One region of the Alkalihalobacterium sp. APHAB7 genome, then DNA from elsewhere that is predicted to be linked to it. Evidence: riboswitches for the same ligand, from Rfam matches in the RefSeq annotation. Region 1 holds a riboswitch; each other region holds the start of a gene.
The links. A riboswitch is a leader RNA that binds a small molecule or an ion and turns the genes downstream of it on or off. The one in region 1 is predicted to bind lysine.
Positions count from the first base shown of each region.

Region 2: another riboswitch for lysine. It lies ahead of lysA (diaminopimelate decarboxylase); the one in region 1 lies ahead of dapA (4-hydroxy-tetrahydrodipicolinate synthase).
Region 3: another riboswitch for lysine. It lies ahead of ACNSTQ_RS22345 (aspartate kinase); the one in region 1 lies ahead of dapA (4-hydroxy-tetrahydrodipicolinate synthase).

Region 1 is NZ_JBLWFS010000009.1:3,965-9,744, forward strand. Features, by position in the region: gene ACNSTQ_RS10875 (hypothetical protein) at 317-880, shown strand; gene ACNSTQ_RS10880 (YhcN/YlaJ family sporulation lipoprotein) at 950-1,666, opposite strand; gene ACNSTQ_RS10885 (aspartyl-phosphate phosphatase Spo0E family protein) at 1,963-2,124, shown strand; gene ACNSTQ_RS10890 (hypothetical protein) at 2,254-2,400, shown strand; gene ACNSTQ_RS10895 (YhcN/YlaJ family sporulation lipoprotein) at 2,534-3,136, opposite strand; lysine riboswitch at 3,419-3,599, shown strand; gene dapA (4-hydroxy-tetrahydrodipicolinate synthase) at 3,710-4,597, shown strand; gene ACNSTQ_RS10905 (DMT family transporter) at 4,676-5,617, opposite strand; gene ACNSTQ_RS10910 (hypothetical protein) at 5,633-5,780, opposite strand, start outside.
Region 2 is NZ_JBLWFS010000019.1:27,975-33,754, reverse strand. Features, by position in the region: gene spoVAE (stage V sporulation protein AE) at 1-222, shown strand, start outside; gene ACNSTQ_RS16500 (stage V sporulation protein AE) at 227-787, shown strand; gene ACNSTQ_RS16495 (spore germination protein) at 791-2,269, shown strand; lysine riboswitch at 2,370-2,549, shown strand; gene lysA (diaminopimelate decarboxylase) at 2,751-4,070, shown strand; gene ACNSTQ_RS16485 (LysM peptidoglycan-binding domain-containing protein) at 4,384-5,349, shown strand; gene ACNSTQ_RS16480 (peptidylprolyl isomerase) at 5,605-5,780, shown strand, end outside.
Region 3 is NZ_JBLWFS010000046.1:5,455-11,234, reverse strand. Features, by position in the region: gene ACNSTQ_RS22360 (electron transfer flavoprotein subunit alpha/FixB family protein) at 1-623, shown strand, start outside; gene trxA (thioredoxin) at 924-1,238, shown strand; gene uvrC (excinuclease ABC subunit UvrC) at 1,727-3,511, shown strand; lysine riboswitch at 3,575-3,761, shown strand; gene ACNSTQ_RS22345 (aspartate kinase) at 3,925-5,154, shown strand; gene ACNSTQ_RS22340 (YslB family protein) at 5,497-5,780, opposite strand, start outside.

The DNA.
Region 1 (5,780 bases):
CTTACCTGTTATCGCAACGTTTTATTAGAGTATGTAATCCTAATTTTAAAATGCAAATTCTTCATTTAATGTTTGATAAGTGGTCTCCCCTATTATCAAAACAGTGCCTATACTTTTTTCCTAAGGATTTGATGCTCTAAATTCTTTTAGTACTAATGTATAAAATTGTACTGGAAAAAGGATAATAATCGAAGAAGAAAATGACAAGCATTAAGTTTAATTTATACGATTTTTGGTCGAAATCCAATGATTACCTCCGATAATTTCAAAATGGAAACTGTCTGATTATTTTTATTGCAAAGGAGATTAATTACTTATGCACAAAATTGCCTTATTAATTCTCATAACCGTTACGATGTCTACATTTATAGGCTGCCAGGATCGTCCTGAAGATATTACACAAAGTATAGAAAAACAACATATGCGAGCTACTGATGGGATTGAACCGCTCCACCCTTCAAATAAAGACCAAAATAAAACAAGAAGAGATGTAACTCAGAGTGCTGTTTCCTATGCTTCAGAATTTGGATTTTACTTAAACCAATTATACGCTCACCTAGAACCGTTAAATAATTTGTTCTACACTGAAAAACCAACAGAAAAGGATGTCCGTGATGCTCGAGAACACGTTCGAAAGGCTCAGGATTGGAGTGAGTATATCATTAGTTTAGATACACCTCCAGAGTTCGAAAATCTTTATACAGTACATAGTAGTACCCTCCTTGAACTTGACTCTCTTATGAAAAGTTTAGAGGATATGGACTTAAATGATGAGGTCTACTTTAGAAGAGCTCGATTATATTACGAAAATAGTATTATTGCCGTAAAGTCCATGGAGCGTGAATATAAAGGCGTACTCGAAGAACAAGGTATTAAATAAAAAAAATTACAGTGCCAGGCACCTTCACTACATTAAAGTGATGAAGGTACCTGGCACCGTTTAAGGTTATTATTCAGGTCTTGGGAAGATGTTTTTTCTAATTTCTGATAGTTGGCCACCAATTCCTTGGAACGGCTCGGCAATATCGTTCCCTTCAAGTGCTGCACGAATACGATTTACATTTCTTCGATCTGTAGCGATACGCACTCGATCTAGATCAACCACTTCAGATAGCTCTTCTTCAACTTCTTGAATAAGCTTCGGTCGATTTTGTTCTGGTGACTCAATACCAATTAGCAACACACCTTCATGGGGGAGCACATAAACTTCGTTGATATTCTCGATTGCTAACAATCTTTGTCGAATGGAATCCTTAGTATCAAGATTTTGAAGCTTTTCGTTATCAATTTGCTTATGTCTTAAATGAGGACGATCCCCAAGCACATACTTTCCTCTTATTGTATTAGGAATATTATTGTAAATCCTTGCTCCGCTTCGATTTGTACCTTGTGTTTTAAACCCTAAATTACGTTCGCTTGTATAATACATATTATTTTCAGCAATCGGTTGTGCTCGATCGGTACGCCCCTTTGGTACACCATCGGGAACCATCATATCACTTATAGGACCTTCATGATTTCTAGCTTGATTGGTTCCAAAACCACTAAACCCCTCTTCACGAAAATGATTTGCCCCCATTGGGTGCTTCTGTTCCACAACGCCACATCCGGAGAACATCGCTAAGAACAACATAAGCATGACGATAACCAAGGTTAGTTTTTTCATCATAATTCTCCTTTCTTATTACTTATAAGTTGTGTACAATTAGTCGATTTCATGAGAAGAAGTTAGCGGAAATTGTTTCTTTACAAGAGAAAAACTTATAGAAATATACTCATATCTTGTCGATTTGTTGTTTTTTATAAAAGTTCATGACTACTTTTAGGGAATGTATTTAATTATCACTAAAAATACGTATAATTGTCGTTGTGTGTAAAATAAATTCAAACTTTCTCACATAGTAGCAGTCAGACCATAAGTTTACACAAAAATTAATATTGATGAAAAATGGAGTGGAAGAAATGTTATTATATGCGATTGAACGAAAAAGAAGTCAGATGATCTTACTAGCTGAAAAGTATGGCTATACTTCCGAGGCAACGGTTAAGTGTAGTCAAGAATTGGACAAGTTATTGAACCTGGCCCAGCAGAATACCTGTATGAATGTGAAGATGGCCAAATAGCACCAATTATTGTTTACCTTGCACAGCTACTATTGTTAAAAAAAAGCATCTTTACCACTATACTTATATAATTAACCCTTTGTTTAAAAGTAAGTACTTTCTTCTACTTCGATGTGTAAGGAGTTATCTGTGGACGGTGTAAAAATAGCTTGTCAAGAAATTCTTATACGTCTTCAACTAATGGATGGCGTCAAAATCTCTTATCAAACACAAGAAGAGATCGAGTGTATCATTAGAAGTACATATACCACCTTGTTTATGCTGATGGCAACTTGAAGACGAAAAACAACAAATAAAAATATCATAGTTGCTAATTCTACAAACAAAAAGTGCCAGCAACTTTTACACTTATAAAGAAACTGACCAATTTTTCTTTATAAGTACTAGTGTTCTGGCACTTTAGAAGACATTAATTAATTACTTTCCCACGTTCAAATGGACGTTGCAAAATTCTACCAAGGTCCCTCATAAAATTTTCAGCTTCTATACCTTCTTCATAAGGAGCTCCCTCTCTCAAATTATACAGTTGTCTTTGGAATTCGGAAAACCCTTGGTCATCGTGAATGACACGAATTTCAACATCATTTGCGATAGATGAATGTACTGTTTCTTCCACCTTGTTTTCTATTTCATCGTTCCACTCTTCGGTTGTATAAACACTTACTAAGACTATTCTCCCTTGTATATATACATGTGCGTCATCAACTTCTTCTAATTGCAACAGTTGCTTCGTTAAAGGCCTGTTTCCATTATAAAATTCAATGTAATCCGCATTATCAGTTCTAGTGTTTGTCCCGTGACCTGTATTTCTTCTAGACGTAATAAGTTGTCTACTTACTAATGGAGTTCTCCCATCAATAGCCATCTCCGGATCTAACTCGGGAACTTGTTGTTCTTCACGGATTTTCTGAATTCTTTGTTCATTTTGTTGAACTCCTGCCCCTGTACCACAAGCAGTTAAAACAATAACAAAAGCCATTAACGATAAAAAGCAGAAACATACTTTTTTCACGGTACACTCCCCTTTCTTTTATTATCGTTTAATTTTTATCAACATAATACCCCTGTAAACTATAGGAAATTGCAAAAACAGCAGTGTTAAAGCAACGTTTTGAAACGAGCCTCGCCTTAATAACTGAAAGATCGTGCGCCAAATCGATGTTGACTATAGATACATCCAGGGGGGAATGGAGATTTTTAGAAAACCTAAAAGAATTTTCGATTAACCATTGCAATCAATTCAACAATTTGTTAAGGTAGACACAACAAATGAATATTCTTTACTTCTAATTGAAGTGAGGATAGAGGTGCAAAAACCATGAGTAAGCAATGGGAGGAGGATGAGCTCTATTGAACATTGTTGAAAGGGGGATTTGCCGAAGTCTACGGTTCTCATACTAACCAAGGGCTGGTTCTGTATTGAATAAATGCAGTACTGTCATATAGTACATACTATATGGAGGGCTATCTTACGCAAGGATAAATGTCTAATTGTCATTCCTAGCAACAATGAGCAGCTCTTCTCATTGTTGCTTTTTATTGTTATTACATTTGTATTTTGAAATGCACTAAGGGGGAAAATAAAATGAATTTTGGAAAAGTCTTAACAGCTATGGTTACACCGTTTGACGTATATGGAAATCTCGATCTACAAGCTACCGAGCAATTAGTAAATCACCTGATCGCGAATGGTTCCGACGGACTTGTTGTCGCAGGAACTACAGGTGAATCACCTACTTTGTCTACAGAAGAAAAATTAACACTTTTCAAACAGGTAGTTCAGGTTGTAAATGGTCGAGTACCTGTCATTGCAGGAACAGGTTCAAACAGTACATCAGCATCAATTGAACTAACAAAACAAGCAGAAGAAATTGGTGTCAATGGCATCATGCTCGTAGCCCCTTATTATAATAAACCTTCTCAAGAAGGACTTTATCAACACTTTAAAGCGATCGCTGAGCAAACGAAATTGCCTGTTATGATCTACAACATTCCTGGGCGCAGCGCTGTTAACATCTCGGTAGAAACAACTGTCCGTTTATCGTTCATTCCTAATATCGTTGCAACTAAAGAAGCAAGCGGTGACTTAGAAGCAATGGCGAAGATTATTAGTGAAACAGATAGCAACTTTAGTCTCTATAGTGGAGATGATAGTCTAACATTACCGATCTTATCAATTGGAGGTACAGGCATTGTCTCGGTTTCTGCCCATATTATCGGGAATGAAATGCAAAACATGGTAACAAGCTTCCTGAAAGGAAATGTATATGAAGCTGCAGAACAACACCGCACCTTATTACCATTAATGAAATCACTATTTACAGCACCTAGTCCATCACCAGTTAAAGCAGCGTTAAATATGAAAGGAATTACGGTAGGTTCAGTTCGCCTTCCTCTCGTTCCTTTAACAGAAGAAGAAGAACAACAATTACGAACGACCATTCTTCCTGAAGTTTCTTACAATGTTGGATAAAAAATGGCTTAAATAGGGCAACTTTTACCTAATCACTAAAACCCCGAGATGACCTAATGAGGTTCCTCGGGGTTTTCTCTATCCAACCTTTTGCACAGTCCTCTTTTTAAATACTCGCCTCGTCACATATTCATCAATGAACCCGGTACCTAATAAAACACCTAGTACGATAAAAACAAAACCAGTTAATTGTAATAACGTTATTTGTTCGCCTAACCACAAAGCTGAAAAAACTAATCCAAAGAAAGGAACAAAATTATTAAATACAGCTGTCTGCCCTGCCCCAAGTCGGTGGATCGCAGCATTAAATAAGAAATGACCTAAAGCTGTAGCGAAAATCGAAGAAACTAAAAATATGCCCCAGATCCACCCGGTTTGTTCGATCATTTGAGACGTTCCTGCCGGCTCTGCAAATAAGCTGAAAACAAATAAAAAACTGGATCCTACAACTAACATTACTGCTGTCATTACTCTTGAATCGATCGTATTTGTTCCTTTCTTAATATATATAAAAGAAACCGCCTGAACGAACATCGCAATAAATATAGAGACATCTCCCGCATTTATCGATGTGAAACTTTCTCCACTTTGTAAAATGATTGAAGCTACACCACAGAAAGCGAAAACAATACCAATAACCCGTAACCTCGATAATGTATCTTTTAACATGACAGAAGCCAAAATTGATGTTGTCAGAGGCAGTAATGCTAATATTAATGCTGTATTAGAGGCGGTTGTCATTGTTAAACCCCAGGCCAGGAAAAAATGGTGACCCGTCACTCCGAAAATCGTTGCTATCAAAATGTATTTCCATTCTACCTTTGTGAATTTCCTTAATTGTTTAATAAGTATACATACTGTAATTGCTACAACTCCCGCTAAGAAAACTCGAAAAGACGTCATGGTAACCGTTGGAAAAACATCAACAAGCATTTTAATAAATACGACATTCATCCCCCAAATAACCATGACCATCATTAGCAATAGGTATGTAAAAATATTAGAGTTTTTGTTATTCAAAGTTGATCTCCCCTTTTATAATAGCTGCAACCAATGAAACAGATAGAGGAATAATGCTAATACAAACATACAAACAAAGACAAATTGACTGTTCTTTTTGGCAATATCAATCGAAGAATAGTTCATCAATCCAGAGGCCATTAAAACCGAACCAGAAAAAGGT
Region 2 (5,780 bases), on a different contig from region 1:
GGATTTCATTTATATGACAGACTCATCGATTTTGCGGGAGCTGGAGCAACAGTACCAATTACCAGTTTTGGACACTCTTTAGTCCATGGTGCAATGACAGAAGCTGAACGTTATGGATTTTTAGGGGTAGGTATGGGGATTTTTGAAGTCACTTCTGTCGGTATTTCCACGGCAATTTTATTTGGATTTTTAGTTGCTGTTATTTTTAAACCTAAGGGGTAATAGGATGAAACCACGAAAAAAAGTGATTTTAATTACCGATGGAGACGAATCAGCTAAAAAGGCAGTTCAACATGTTGCCAAAGAAATTGGCGGCAGGTGTATTTCTAGTTCAGCAGGAAACCCTTCAGTTTTAGGTGGGCAAGAATTAGTAGACTTAATCCATAAAACTCCCTATGATCCAATCCTTGTTATGTTTGATGACTGTGGTTATAAAATGGAAGGTCCAGGAGAACAAGCATTAAGATATGTAGCAAGTGACCCAACGGTTGAGGTGATTGGTGCTATAGCTGTCGCATCACATACTCACTTTGCAGAATGGACAAAGGTTGATGTTTCAATTGACAGGTTTGGAAATTTAACAGAATTTGGTGTTGATAAAAATGGATTACAAGATATTGAATTAGGGAGAATAGATGGCGATACTGTCTATATTTTAGATGAATTGGAAATTCCTATCGTTGTCGGTGTTGGTGATATTGGAAAAATGGGAGGTTTTGATACGGTTGAAAAAGGATCGCCAATTACGAGGAAGGCAGTTGAACTTATTTTAGAACGGAGGGGATGAAGAATGAGTAAAAATTTAATTAACCCTGAAAAGCAACCAATCACTAATAATATATTTGATAATGAAACGGCTATAAAAAGTCGTATAGGTATCGGTACAAGCTTCGATGTTGGAATTCGAAAATTTAATATTTTAGGAAAGCAAATTCAAGTGTATTTTGTTAATGGCTTGTGTGATACACAATTTATCATTGAATTGTTTAAAGAATTAAGCAGACTTGACGGAAAAAATGAAAAAATAACAAATGCAAAACAAATGATAGAAAATCATCTAGTTCATCAACAAGTTGAAACGGTTAAAACCATTGATGATGCGATTACGCAAATGTTATCTGGATTGATCTTCATTCTACTAGAGGGTGAAGATGAAGCGTTTGTTATTGATGTAAGAAGTTATCCTGGTAGAGGACCTGATGAACCGGATACGGAACGGGTAGTAAGAGGTGCTCGTGATGGATATACAGAAAACATCATTCAGAACACAGCGTTAACGCGAAGAAGGATTCGAGATGAGCGATTACGTAACGAAATTATGCAAGTTGGTGTCCGTTCAAAAACGGATGTGTGTATTTCTTATATCGAGGATGTAGCTGATCCCGATCTCGTGAAAATAATAAAAAAAGAGTTAGAGTCCATACAAATAGACGGACTAACTATGGCAGATAAAGTGGTTGAAGAATATATTGTTAAACAAGGCTTTAATCCATTCCCGCTTGTACGGTATACGGAAAGACCAGATGTTGCAGCCACTCATTTATTTGAAGGACACGTTATTATAACCGTCGATACATCACCGAGTGTCATTATTACACCTACTACGTTATTTCATCATGTTCAACATGCTGAAGAATACCGACAAGCTCCTGCTATAGGAACCTTTTTAAGATGGGTTCGTTTTTCAGGAATGATCTTAGCTTTGTTTATTCTTCCGCTTTGGTTGTTGTTTGTTATGCAACCAAATTTATTACCAGAGATGTTGGAATTTATTGGTCCAAATGAAACAACGAATGTTCCTGTTTTTGTACAAATTGTACTTGCTGAACTTGGAATAGAATTACTGAGGATGGCCGCCATCCATACTCCGTCCCCTTTAGCAACCGCATTAGGGTTAGTTGCGGCATTATTAATAGGTGAAATTGCAATTAATGTAGGATTGTTTGTGCCAGAAGTCATTTTATACGTCGCTTTAGGAGCGATTGGAACATTTGCTACACCGAGTTATGAATTAGGGATAGCGATGAAAGTAGCAAGGTTAGCATTATTGTTAGTTGTAGCTATCTTTAAATTACCAGGATTTGTTATTGCTTCAACGATATTTATTTTACTTCTAACGATGATAAAATCTTTAAATAAACCATATTTATGGCCATTATTGCCATTTAATCCAGCTGCCTTTTGGCAAATTCTCGTTCGAGTTTCTGTGCCGTCCGTTAAACGGCGTCCTAGCATAGTCAGTCCAAAGGATCCGATTAAACAATCATAAATTAATATGTATAAGACATATCGTTAACAATGTTGCCACTTAGCAAGGATTATGATAAAGTGTACCTATTAATTGTATAAGTCCCTCATTTCTTTATGAAACACGGGGTAGAGGTGCAGTGAGAATGAGTATGTCTGAAGAGCGAGATGGAAGCGATGATTCAGGCAGAAAGGTCGATTTGCCGAAGTGAAAGAGTGGTACCATCCTATTCTTTTACTGGGGTGTCATTAAAAAAGTGACACACTGTCACTGTTAAATACAGTGGAGTACTATTCTACAAATGAGGTTACTCTTGCTATGGCTCGGTCATAACAGCTAGTGTAACTACATTAGCTGTTTTTTTATTAACCAAATAGGTAGGTATCTCACCTTTCATTTATACAATTAGAATATAAAACGGATCTCCAATCTCTCATATATAGAAGGAATATTTTTATATGTTGTAGATTGTTAGTTGATGCGAAGATAGGAGAGAGAAACGATGCACTTACATGGTACAAGTAGAGTTAATGACATTGGCCACCTGGAAATTGGTGGAATTGATACAGTTGAACTTGCGAAGCAATACGGAACTCCTCTGTTTGTTTATGATGTTTCACTCATTCGACAGAAGGCAAAAGCATTTAAAACGGCATTTAATGATTTAGATGTAAGAAGTCAAGTTGCTTATGCTAGTAAAGCATTTAGCTGTGTTGCAATGGTTCAACTCGCAAATGAATTAGATCTAAGCTTAGATGTCGTTTCAGGTGGGGAACTGTATACGGCAATGATTGCTGGCTTTCCTATGGAGCGTGTTCACTTTCATGGGAATAATAAAAGTCCAGAAGAAATAGATATGGCTGTTCGTGCAAACATAGGTTGTTTTGTAGTAGATAATTTTTATGAATTAGAATTATTAAAGCAAGCAGCAAATACACATCAACGTAAAGTATCTATATTATTAAGAACAACTCCAGGTGTAGAAGCACATACACATGATTATATTACTACAGGTCAGGAAGACTCTAAATTCGGATTTGATTTGTTAAGCGGGCAAGTAGATCGGGCAATTGAGTGGGCTTTGGATTGTGAGCAACTTGAATTACTAGGAATTCATTGCCATATAGGTTCACAAATTTTTGAAACGACTGGATTTGTCTTGGCTGTTGAAAAGCTTTACACTTATATTGAAAATTGGTCTAAGTCATTAAACTTTGACTTAAAAGTATTAAATTTAGGTGGAGGTTTTGGTATTCGTTATATTGAAGGCGATGAACCATTACCGGTTGGTGATTATGTAAAAGCTACGATTGAAGCTGTTCAACATCATGTGAATAAATTGAATTTATCAATGCCGGAAATTTGGATTGAGCCAGGTCGATCACTAGTTGGTGACGCGGGAACAACTCTATATACATTAGGTTCACAAAAGGATATTCCTAATGTCCGTCATTACCTTTCAGTTGATGGTGGAATGACAGATAACCTTCGCCCAGCCTTATATCAAGCGAAGTACGAAGGAATTCTTGCTAATCGTGCTAATGATCAAGTGGAAACGAAGTATTCGATAGCTGGTAAGTGCTGTGAGAGCGGTGATATGCTCATTTGGGATTTACCGCTTCCGAAAGCCAATCATAAAGATGTATTAGCTGTTTTTTGTACAGGCGCGTACGGGTATTCCATGGCTAATAATTATAACCGAATTCCTCGTCCGGCAGTTGTATTTGTAGAAGATGGAGATGCGCAATTAGTGGTTGAAAGAGAAACGTATGAAGATTTAGTTCGTTTTGATTTGCCGTTAAATACGAAAGAAAAAGTGTAATAAAATAATAAAATCCACTCTCTGCGGTTGTAAGAGAGTGGATTTTTTCTGTGGAGGCCATGATCTTATTGAATGTGTTCATATGATGTTTTATAGTCCGTTTTTCTGTATTTATTGTCTTATTTTTTAAATTTTACTGTCCAATTCTTTCTAACTGTTAATTTATGAAACTGTGAACTTTACCTTTGTTGAGTCGTCTTCTTCAGCCGCTCGATTTTAGAATTATATCTAGTAGAACTTGGGAGTTAACCTAGCAACCTACTAATGTTTTGTAGTGTAATTCGTTTTATGATAGACGGCAGGAGGCGAATTTATGAAAAAAGTCATACTTGCACTAGTAGCTTTAATTTTTTTACTACCTCAACAAGCTTTTGCCCACTCTCATACACTAGCTGATCGTATTATTGAAAGTGGTAAGAAGTATATTGGTACCCCTTATCAATTTGGAGCTCCATTAGGAAACACTTCTAGTTTTGATTGTTCTTCTTTTTCTGCGACTATCTTTGGTGAACATGGAATAACCCTTCCTCGTGTCAGTCGGGACCAAGCGAGGGTCGGTGTTCAAGTAACACTTCAACAATTACAAAAAGGTGACTTATTATTTTATGATACAAACTTTGATGGGCAAATTAATCATCTTACAGTGTACATAGATAATAACGAGATGATTCATGCGTCAAGCAGCCGAGGTGTTCATATTACGAACCCATTTTCGAATTATTGGAACGAGCGTTTTGTAACTGCACGTCGAGTCATTCCGGCAGAGCAACCTGCTGCTCCAACTCAAACTACAAGAACAGGCTCAACGTATGTGGTTAAGTCAGGTGATACTTTATCACATATTGCAAGAGATCACGGTGTTACTGTTCAGCAATTAAGAGATTGGAACCGGTTGACTTCTGATACTATCTTTGTCGGTCAAACATTACAAGTACAGGCACCTACCCAAGCTCCACCTGCATCGAATGTTTCAGCACCAACTAGCTCTGGGACGAATCATGTTGTCAGGGCAGGAGACAGCTTATGGGCCATTAGTAGAACATACAATGTAACAGTAAATCAATTGATGGAATGGAATAACCTTAATTCATCGACTATCCATGTGGGGCAATCATTACGAGTTAGTTCCGCTCCACTAGATAGAACATATACGGTACAGTCAGGTGACAGTCTTTGGAGAATCGCCACACAAAATGGTACGACTGTCCAAGTAATAACGGATTTAAACCAATTACAGTCAACGGTTATTCATGTTGGACAGACACTTAGATTGCCATAAAAGTACAGGTATAAAATGTTTCAAAAATAAAAAGCTGAAGGTGCTATGTTTAATTTGGCCCTTCAGCTTTTTCTCTTTTGGAGAGTTCATAGGTGTCTACAAAGTTATATATAGAGTGACTCAGCAATCAAGATTTATTAAAAATCAGGGAGCTGCTTAAGTGAACATCATTCTATAGTGGAAAATTTCACATTAGGTTCGTTTTATAGTAAAATGAAGCGAATGTGAAATTCAACATTTAGGAGGACTTACATAATGAAAAAAGGAAGCATCAAATTTGAAAATGGGGAACAAATCGTTTTTGAATTGTTCTCAGAGGAAGCACCAAACACTGTAGCCAATTTTGAAGAGTTAGTAAACAAAGGGTTTTATAATGGTTTAACGTTTCACCGTGTTATTCCTGGTTTCGTAGCACAAGGTGGTTGCCCGAC
Region 3 (5,780 bases), on a different contig from region 1:
ACGTAGTCAATGTTGAAGTTGACGGTGGCGATGCTGTATTCACTCGTCCAATCTACTCAGGTAAGGCATTTGAGAAGAAGCAAGTTGAAGAAGGAACTGTTTTAGTAACAATTCGTCCGAATAACATTACTCCATTAGAGAAGGACGAGTCTCGTTCTGGAGATGTTGGAAGTGTTTCTGTAGAAATTAAAGACCTTCGTACAATTGTTAAAGAAGTTGTACGTAAAGCAACTGGTGGAGTCGATCTTTCAGAAGCGAAGATCATCGTTTCTGGTGGACGTGGAGTAAAAAGTGCTGACGGTTTCAAACCGCTTCAAGAACTTGCAGACGTATTAGGTGCTGCAGTAGGTGCATCTCGTGGTGCGTGTGATGCAGAATATTGCGATTACGCATTACAAATTGGTCAAACAGGTAAAGTCGTAACTCCAGACCTTTACTTTGCATTTGGTATCTCAGGGGCAATCCAGCACTTAGCGGGTATGTCTAACTCTAAAGTTATCGTTGCAGTTAACAAAGATCCAGAAGCTCCGATCTTTGAAGTAGCGGATTACGGTATCGTTGGCGACTTATTCGATGTTGTTCCTCTATTAACTGAAGAACTTAAAAAAGTAGTTGTATCTTAATATGTATACGAAAAAACCGCTTCTATAATGAAGCGGTTTTTTTTAACAATCTTTTCTAAAGGTATGTTTACGTAAATACACGTTGTTGAAGTACGTGTGCATTTTTGATCGTTCTACACAATCAGTATAAAATGCAGGAATATAATAAATTACACTAAAATAACAAGAATATACATAAAACTGCGTTATTTTAAATTGGAAAGGGTATCATACATGTGTGAGCAACAATATAGCAATCATTATACCGTAATGGTATAATGCATTTGTAGAAAAAGTTGGATTATAAGGAGGATTTTAATAATGGCAATTGTAAACGCAACTGATCAAAACTTTGCAACTGAAACTGGAGAAGGTGTAGTATTAGCGGACTTTTGGGCTCCGTGGTGCGGACCTTGTAAAATGATCGCTCCTGTTTTAACAGAACTTGATGAAGAAATGGGCGACAAAGTGAAGATTGTTAAATTAGACGTTGATGAAAACCAAGAAACAGCTGGGAAATTCGGTGTAATGAGTATTCCTACATTAATGGTATTCAAAAACGGTGAGAAAGTTGACCAAGTGGTTGGTTTCCAACCAAAAGAAGCATTAGTTGAGCTATTAAATAAACATCTTTAATAGATAAGTTTGTAATTGACTCCGTTCATGACGGGGTCTTTTATTTTTTATAACTACTACCAGTGGTTATTTAAAATGGCTATTGGGCTTTAACCGAACGAGGATTGATTAGTTCCCAGCACTTGGCATCGAGTTAAGAGTACACTTTTTATGTGCAGTATGAAATTAGAGCACTCACAGGCCCTTATTTCAATCAAATACTGCTGTTTTTCATAATTAGAGCACTCAAATACCCTTATTTACAAGTTTTCATAGAAAATATCAGTGATTTTAAGCAAATAAGGTCCTCTCAGTCCCCTAAAAAAACAGAAACACAGGATGAGCTGCTTCACTGCACAAGAGTCTAGCGCAGGGGAATAGCCCTACTAGAGTGCATTCTCTCACCGTACATTTAGCACTTGCCACATTTGTCAGTTTTTAAAAGATTGTACCTTTTAGTTGCAAATTTCCTTTCTTTTGAGAACAATAGAGAGGAGGGAGGAAAATGTATGTCTACTCTGAAAGAAAAATTAGCAGTACTTCCTGATCAACCAGGTTGTTACTTGATGAAAGATCGGCAAGGAACGATCATCTATGTAGGAAAAGCTAAAATACTAAAAAATCGAGTACGGTCCTATTTTACTGGAACACACGATGCGAAAACACAAAGACTTGTCAGCGAAATAGCCGACTTCGAATATATTATTACATCTTCAAATCTTGAAGCACTCATATTAGAGATGAATTTAATTAAAAAGCATGACCCGAAATACAATGTCATGCTAAAAGATGATAAATCGTATCCGTTTTTGAAAATCACATCAGAAGAACATCCGCGCTTGATTACAACACGTAATGTAAAAAAAGACGGTGGAAAGTATTTTGGTCCTTATCCAAACGCAGGAGCAGCAACTGAAACGAAAAAGCTGCTCGATCGACTTTATCCATTAAGAAAATGCAATACCTTGCCTGACCGTGTCTGCCTATATTATCACATTGGTCAGTGTTTAGCTCCATGTGTTCAAGAAGTAACTAAAGAGCAAAACCAAGAGATGGTACAGGAAATTACGAAATTTTTAAAGTATGGGCATGAAGAAGTGAAAAATCAATTACTAGATAAAATGAATAAAGCAGCAGAAGACTTGAATTTTGAGCGTGCTAAAGAATTAAGAGATTTAATTCAGCAAATGCAAACGATCATGGAGAAACAAAAAATGTCAATTAACGACAGAATCGACCGCGATGTGTTTGCTTATGCCTACGATAAAGGCTGGATGTGTGTTCAAGTGTTTTTTGTGAGACAAGGAAAGTTGATAGAGAGGGATGTTTCAATTTTTCCATTCTATCAAGAGCCGCTTGACGATGTCTTAACGTTTATTGGTCAGTTTTATTTAAAAAAAGAACATGTTAAACCGTCAGAAATTTTAGTGCCTGAAGAAATCGAGGCCGATTTAGTGGAGCAACTGTTGTCGGTAAAAGTCCAACAACCGAAAAGAGGTAATAAGAAAGACCTTCTGAACCTAGCTCAAAAGAATGCAGAAGCAGCATTAAAAGAGAAATTTGCAATTATTGAACGAAATGAAGAACGGACGATAAAGGCGGTTGAAAATTTAGGGAAAGCATTAGGTATTTCTACACCATACCGGATTGAGGCATTTGATAACTCGAACATTCAAGGAACTGATCCAGTGTCAGCAATGATTTCATTTATAGATGGGAAGCCTAGTAAAAAGGACTACCGAAAGTATAAAGTAAAAGATGTTGAAGGCCCTGATGATTACGCTTCGATGCGAGAGGTCGTTTACCGCCGTTATTCAAGGCTGTTAAAAGAAAATGGTCCATTTCCAGATCTAATTGTTATCGATGGAGGAAAAGGACAAATTGCAGCCGCTCAAAGCGTCCTAGAGGATCAGCTCGGTCTCACAATTCCTGTATGTGGTTTAGCTAAAGATGAAAAGCACCGTACATCTCAACTTCTCATGGGAGATCCACCTGAAGTAGTACCATTACAAAGAGACAGTCATGAATTTTATTTATTGCAAAGGATTCAAGATGAAGTTCATCGGTTTGCGATCACTTTTCACAGGCAGGCACGAAGCAAAACGATGTTTTCTTCTATTTTAGATGACATTGATGGAGTAGGAGAAAAGAGACGACGGAAACTTCTTAAACATTTTGGTTCGATAAAAAAAATGAAAGAAGCAAACATCGAAGACTTTAAAAAGATTGCTATTCCAGAAAAAGTGGCAGCAGAAATCATACGTGTATTAAATAGTAATGAAGATAAAAAGTAATTGTCAGTATCACGATGTTCTGTTAAAATGAAAACAACTTAATATACCGAACTTCTAATTTGAAGTGGTGGTAGAGGAGCGAAAACCAAGAGTAGGCAAAGTGAGGAAGATGGGTTCCATAGACATTTGCTGAAAGGGGAATTCGCCGAAGCGTTAAGAGTCTCATCTCTCTTATTGCTGGACTTGTATTGAATAGGTACAAGGCTGTCACGCAACCAACCCAAAAGTTGTGTGGAGAACTATCTCACGGAGCAAGGGAACATCTATTACCTTTTTTGGTATTCCAAGCAACAGTGAGGACTCTTCCTTTCTGTTGCTTTTTTTGTTTTCTTTCTCAGTTACAAATCTATATTCAAAAAGCAGGACAAAAAGCGGACTTTTTGAATGTCTTTTCAAGAAAGGATGAAATCATAGTGGCGATCATAGTACAAAAATACGGCGGGACGTCTGTAGGGACAGTCGAAAGAATTGAACACGTTGCAGGACGAGTTGCTAAAACAGTAGCACAAGGACATGAAGTAGTTGTTGTCGTTTCAGCAATGGGGAAAACAACAGACCAACTCGTTAAACTAGCAAGTGAAATATCGGATAAACCGAGCAAACGTGAAATGGATATGCTTCTTACAACCGGTGAGCAAGTGACGATTTCTTTACTTGCTATGGCACTTCAAAAGAAAGGCCTCGGTGCGACATCTTACACAGGATGGCAAGCAGGTATCGTGACAGAAGACAGTCATAGTAATGCAAGAATACTGGATATACAAACGGAAAAAATTCAAGCGCAGTTATCTTTAGGCAATGTTGTGATTGTAGCAGGGTTTCAAGGTGCGTCACAAGACGGCGAAATTACAACGCTAGGTAGAGGCGGTTCCGATACGACTGCTGTTGCGTTAGCAGCTGCATTAAAAGCAGAGCGATGCGATATTTATACAGATGTTACAGGAGTGTATACGACAGATCCACGGTTCATAAGCGGAGCGAGAAAGCTGCATTCGATTTCTTATGATGAAATGTTAGAAATGGCCAATTTAGGAGCAGGGGTTTTACATCCTAGAGCTGTGGAGTTTGCAAAAAATTATCAAGTGAAATTAATGGTTGCCTCAAGTATGGTTGAGGAAGTAGGTACGTTAATTGAGGAGGACGTTTCAATGGAACAAAATTTAATTGTACGCGGGATTGCATTTGAAAATGATGTAACGAAAATCACTGTTTCAGGGTTGCCCAACCTAATCGAAACGCTGTCAAATGTATTTAGCATATTATCAGAACACGGTATTAATGTAGATATTATTATACAAAACCAAACTGCTGAAGAAAAAACAAGCATTTCTTTTTCAACAAGCCGTTCTTCATTAGATGAGGCGTTGGCTGTATTAAACAACCATAAAGAGGAACTGCAGTTTACAGAATTAACACATGAAGGTGATCTTGCAAAAGTATCCATTATCGGATCCGGAATGATATCTAATCCGGGGGTTGCAGCGCAAATGTTCAAAATTCTAGCTGAAAATGACATTCTAATTAAGATGGTTAGTACATCAGAAATTAAGGTTTCAGCCTTAGTTGAAGAAGAAATTATGGTTCCTGCTGTGGAAGCACTCCATAGAGCGTTTCAATTAGAAGAGCAAGAAGTAACTGTATAAACGATTTCCTTATAAAGAGTCCCCACTTTTGATCGTCTTTATGACAGAAAGTGGGGACTTTTAATAGTGCTTATTTTTTTGCGGACTGAGAGGCCCTTATTTTAGCGAAATCCGCATGTTTGGATATTTCCCGGACTCACAGGCCCCTATCTAATCAAAATCACTGATAAAAATCACAAATAGTAGTAAATAAGGGCCTCTGAGTCCTCTAAACTAAAAATTACTACATTTTCAACACGAATAAGGGCCTGTGAGTCCGCTAAACTAAATTTCGAAACGCAACACTCGAAACAACTTAAAGGCTCACCTTTAACACGACGTCAAACGGCCGCTGCGCCTTTCTTATATGGGGTCCTTCAAATCCCATTTTAACGTGATAAGTACTTTGTCTTTTTTTTCTTGAACAATCGCTTCTGTCATATGTTTCTTCTGGTTTTCAATTTGCTCTGCTAAAAAGCCAGCTTCTAGTTGGTAAGTTACAGGCACTTTCTCACGGTGAAATGGCGAAATTAGTTCTAAAATGAGCTCATCTTTTTTTTCTTTGGTGAGAGTCAATTCTCCCCAACCAACTGTAGAAAAGAACTCAATAATATCGTCCAGACTTTCTTTTGGATACTGTCGTGCAA